2 regions of the Streptomyces sp. GL_140 genome follow, and region 2 is predicted to be linked to the other one. Evidence: predicted binding sites of a transcription regulator. Region 2 holds the regulator's gene; the other holds the start of a gene.
The links. The regulator HspR, encoded in region 2, represses chaperone genes until heat shock. The targets are predictions, from matches to a motif close to TTGAGNNNNNNNNNCTCAA.
Positions count from the first base shown of each region.

Region 1: a site for HspR is predicted at 1,332-1,350, ahead of lon (endopeptidase La). Genes of this name have one in related genera too.

Region 1 covers NZ_CM174404.1:5,655,628-5,658,015, reverse strand. Annotated here, with positions in the region: gene lon (endopeptidase La) at 1-1,309, opposite strand, end outside; gene AC3IYJ_RS26370 (DUF4259 domain-containing protein) at 1,515-1,925, shown strand; gene AC3IYJ_RS26365 (DUF4097 family beta strand repeat-containing protein) at 1,984-2,388, opposite strand, start outside.
Region 2 covers NZ_CM174404.1:4,523,140-4,525,527, reverse strand. Annotated here, with positions in the region: gene AC3IYJ_RS21175 (helix-turn-helix transcriptional regulator) at 1-819, shown strand, start outside; gene AC3IYJ_RS21170 (heat shock protein transcriptional repressor HspR) at 908-1,360, opposite strand; gene dnaJ (molecular chaperone DnaJ) at 1,362-2,388, opposite strand, start outside.

The DNA.
Region 1 (2,388 bases), 1.1 Mb from region 2:
AGCCGACCTTGTCGATCTCGTCGAGCAGTACGACCGGGTTCATGGACCCGGCCTCCTTGATGGCCCGGACGATCCGGCCGGGCAGCGCGCCCACGTACGTACGCCGGTGGCCGCGGATCTCGGCCTCGTCCCGCACTCCGCCCAGCGCGACGCGGACGAACTTGCGTCCCATGGCGTGGGCCACGGACTCCCCGAGGGAGGTCTTGCCGACCCCGGGCGGGCCCACGAGCGCCAGCACGGCCCCGCCGCGGCGGCCGCCCACGACTCCCATCCCCCGCTCGGAACGGCGCTTGCGCACCGCCAGGTACTCGGTGATCCGGTCCTTCACGTCGCCCAGCCCGGCGTGCTCGGCGTCCAGGACGGCCCTGGCGCCGCGGATGTCGTACTCGTCCTCGGTCCGCTCGTTCCAGGGCAGTTCGAGCACGGTGTCCAGCCAGGTGCGGATCCAGGAGCCCTCGGGGGACTGGTCGCTGGAACGCTCCAGCTTCTCGACCTCCTTGAGCGCGGCCTCCCGTACCTTCTCGGGCAGGTCGGCGGCCTCGACGCGGGCCCGGTAGTCGTCGGACTCCTCGCCCTCCTTCTCGCCGCCGAGCTCGCGCAGTTCCTTGCGGACGGCCTCCAGCTGGCGCTTGAGCAGGAACTCGCGCTGCTGCTTGTCGACCCCGTCCTGGACGTCCTTGGCGATGGACTCGGCGACGTCCTGTTCGGCGAGGTGGTCGCTGAGCGCCTTGACCGCGAGCTTGAGCCGCGCGATCGGGTCGGCGGTCTCCAGGAGCTCCACCTTCTGGGCCACGCTCAGGAAGGGCGAGTACCCGGAGTTGTCGGCGAGCGCCGACACCCCTTCGATCTGCTGCACCCGGTCCACGACCTGCCAGGCGCCGCGCTTCTTGAGCCAGCTGGTGGCGAGCGCCTTGTACTCCTTGACCAGCTCGGTGACGGCCCCGGGCAGCGGATCGGGGACGCTCTCGTCCACGGTCTCGCCCTCGACCCAGAGCGCCGCCCCGGGCCCGGTGGTCCCGGCCCCGATACGGACCCGCCCGCGCCCCCTGATCAGCGCCCCCGGGTCCCCGTCCGAGAGCCGTCCCACCTGCTCGACGGTGCCGAGCACCCCGGTCCCGGTGTACTTCCCGTCGACCCGCGGCACCAGCAGCACCCGCGGCTTCCCGGTCCCGGCGGCGGCCTGGGCCGCCTCCACGGCCGCTCGGGCCTCGGAGTCGGTCAGGTCCAGCGGTACGACCATTCCAGGCAGCACGACCTCGTCGTCGAGCGGCAGCACGGGCAGGGTGAGCGTTACGGACGTCGAAGCCATGATCTTCCCTCCGGCAGTGAAGTTGAGCTATGCCGACTCAATGCACCTGCGCGGCCCAATGTTCCCCAACCCCCGTTCGCCCGGGGCGAACAGCGGTCGCCCGCCCTCCGGAGCACCGTCGGCCGAACGTCCCGTCCGCGCGATCGTGTCGCTGTCAGTGGCCCCTGCGACGATCCGGGGACATCACCACGAGCGGGAGAACAGCATGGGCACCTGGGACGTCGGACCCTTCGACAACGACACCGCCGCGGACTTCTGCGGACGCCTCGACGACGCGCCGGAGCACGAGCGCGAGGCCCTCATCCGGGGCGCCCTCACGGAAACGATCGACACCGTCGGCTACCTCGACCAGGACATCGCGGCGCGAGCGGTCGCCGCGGCCGCGCTGGTGGCCGCGCAGTGCCCCGACGGCACGCCCGTCACCACGGCCTACGGCCCGGACCTGCCCCTGCCCCCGCTCTCCGGCGACCTGCGCGCGTCCGCCGTGGTCGCCCTCGAGCGTGCGGTCACCGAGCCCTCCGAGCTCATGGAGCTCTGGGAGGAGACCCGATCGCCCGGGCCCTGGCGGGCCGGCATAGGCGAAATCCGGGCCGTCCTCGCACCGCGGCAGGCGTAGGGCTCGGCCCTTCGTCGGACCGGGGGCCCGCCGGCCCGGGAGCCGGAGGGCTCCGGCCTCAGGTCGCCGAGATCTGGATGTCGCCCGAGGTGGTCTTCACCGACAGGTGGGCCGGGGCCACCGGGTCGGTGGGGAGGGTGACCTTGCGATCGCCGGAGTCGGTGGAGACCTCGACGCGGTACGGGGCCGAAGGGACCATCAGGTTCGTGTCGCCCGAGGTGGATTCCACCGCGACCGAGGCCGGAGCCTTCGCGAAGGCCAGCTCGACGGCGCCGGATTCGGAGCGGGCCTGCACGGCCTGACCGGCCAGGTTCCGGGCGGAGACGTCCCCGGACGAGGTGCGGATCTTCAGCGGCCCGGCGATCCCGTCGGCCTCGACCTCGCCGGAGGAGGTCACCAGGTCGGCCGCGGCCACCCCGGTCACCGCGATGTCCCCGCTGTCGCTGTGGAGTTCGACCTTGGC
Region 2 (2,388 bases):
CTCGCTCAGCGGCTCCACCCGCTCGAACGGGAGATTCAGGACCGGCGCCGCGACACCATAGACCTCACCGACGCATTCGAGCCGTTTCTCACCATCAGCGCCCAGAGCCCGGCGAACACCCACGCCATCACCGTGCTGGAGGGCTTCGACCAGATCCACGCCGCCCTCGACCTGGCCACCGCCGAGTGCCACACCGAGGTGCTGACCGTGCAGCCGGGCGGGGCCCGGTCCACCTCCGTGCTCACCGAGGCGCTGGAGCGCGCGGCGCCCCTGGTCAACCGCGGGGTCCGGATACGCACGCTCTACCAGCACACGGTGCGGCACAGCCAGGGCACGCTCGCCTACGTGGACCGGATCTCCGCGGGAAGGGTCGAGATCCGCACGCTCGAAGAGCTGATAGAGCGTCTCATGATCTTCGATCGCACGGTGGCCTTCATCCCCACGAGCGACGACCGCAAGACGGCCCTGGAACTGCGCCACCCGGGGCTGGTCGACTACCTCATCAAGGTCTTCGAGCAGCTCTGGCACCGCGCGGTGCCGCTGACGGAGGAAGTGACGTACCGGCACACCCCCGGCGGCATCTCCGGCGTCCAGCGCTCCATCGCCCAGCTCCTCATCGAGGGGCACGTGGACGAGGCCATCGCGCGGCGGCTGGGAATGAACGTACGGACCTGCCGGGCCCACATCGCCAAACTGGCGGCCTCCCTGGGCAGCGGCAGCCGTGCCCAGCTGGGCTTCCTGATCGCCCAGTCGGGCATCCTGCAGGACCCCGGAGCCCTGAAGGTCCCGGAGTCCCCCGGAGCCCCGGGAGACCGCTGAGGGGCGGCCCAGCGCCTCGGGACGACCGAATGCAGAAGGCCCCGATCCGATGGATCGGGGCCTTCTGCATTCCTGCGGACGGACCGTGTCAGCCCAGCGGCCGCTTCGGCGCGGGGCGCCAGACGACCAGGGCGTTGCCCGGGACCGGCGGCTGGTACGGGACCAGGTCGCGGCGGTACGAGGCGTGGACCTGGGCCTCGCGCTGCTGGAGGACGGCGGCGGCGCCGTCGACCGCATTGGAGAGCTCGGCCACGCGCTGCTGGAGCGCGGCGACCTGGTTCTCCAGTTCGATGATCCGTTTGATGCCGGCCAGGTTGATGCCCTCGTCCTGGGACAGCGCCTGCACCGTGCGGAGCAGTTCGATGTCACGGGCCGAGTAGCGCCGGCCGCGCCCGGCCGTACGGTCCGGGGAGACCAGGCCGAGGCGGTCGTACTGGCGCAGGGTCTGCGGATGCAGGCCCGAGAGCTGGGCGGCCACCGAGATCACGTAGACCGGGGTCTCGTCGGTGAGCTGGTAGTGGCTCTTACGGCGGCCGTCCATGTCATGCTCCCTTCGCGGACTCGAACAGCGCGGAGCGCGGGTCCTCGGACTCCGTCGCGTCGCGGTACAGCTCCAAGGCCTCGCGGGCCTTGTCGTTCAGCTCGGTCGGGACCGCGACCTCCACCGTGACGAGCAGGTCGCCGCGGGTGCCGTCCTTGCGGACCGCTCCCTTGCCGCGGGCCCGCATCGTGCGGCCGTTGGGAGTGCCCGGCGGCAGCTTCAGCGTCACCGAGGGGCCGTTCAAGGTCGGAACCTTGATGTCGGCGCCCAGGGCCGCCTCCGCGAAGGACACCGGAACGGTCACCGTGAGGTTGTCGTCCTTGCGGCCGAAGACCGGGTGGCCGTCGACGTGGACGACCACGTACAGGTCGCCGGACGGGCCTCCGCGCTCGCCCGGAGCGCCCTTGCCGCGAAGCCGGATCCGCTGGGAGTCGGAGACCCCCGCCGGGATCCGGACCTGCATGGTCCGGGAGCTGCGGGCCCGGCCGCTGCCCTTGCAGACGTCACAGGGGGTCTCGGCGATCAGGCCGCGGCCCTTGCAGTCCGCACAGGGGTCGGTCAGGGAGAAACCGCCGCCGCTGCCCCGGGAGACCTGGCCGGTGCCGACGCAGGTCGGGCACACGCGGGGCGTGCCGTTCTTGTCGCCGGTGCCCGAACAGGCCTTGCAGGGTGCCTGCGAGGACATCCGGAGCGGGACCGTGGCCCCGTCCACCGCCTCCGTGAAGGAGAGGGTGACCTCCGATTCGATGTCCTGGCCGCGGCGCGGCTGGGTACGGGTCCCGGCGCCGGGGCCGGCGCCGCCGCGGTTGAACAGGCCGCCGAAGACGTCGCCCAGACCGCCGCCGAAGCCGCCGCCCGCGCCGCCGCCCGGCTGCTGCCCTCCGAAGAGGTCACCGAGGTCGAAGTTGAACGAGCCGCCGCCCCCGCCCGGACCGGGGCGGAAGCCCCCGTTGCCGAACAGGGCGCGGGCCTCGTCGTACTCCTTGCGCTTCTTCGCGTCCCCGAGGATGTCGTTCGCCTCGGAGATC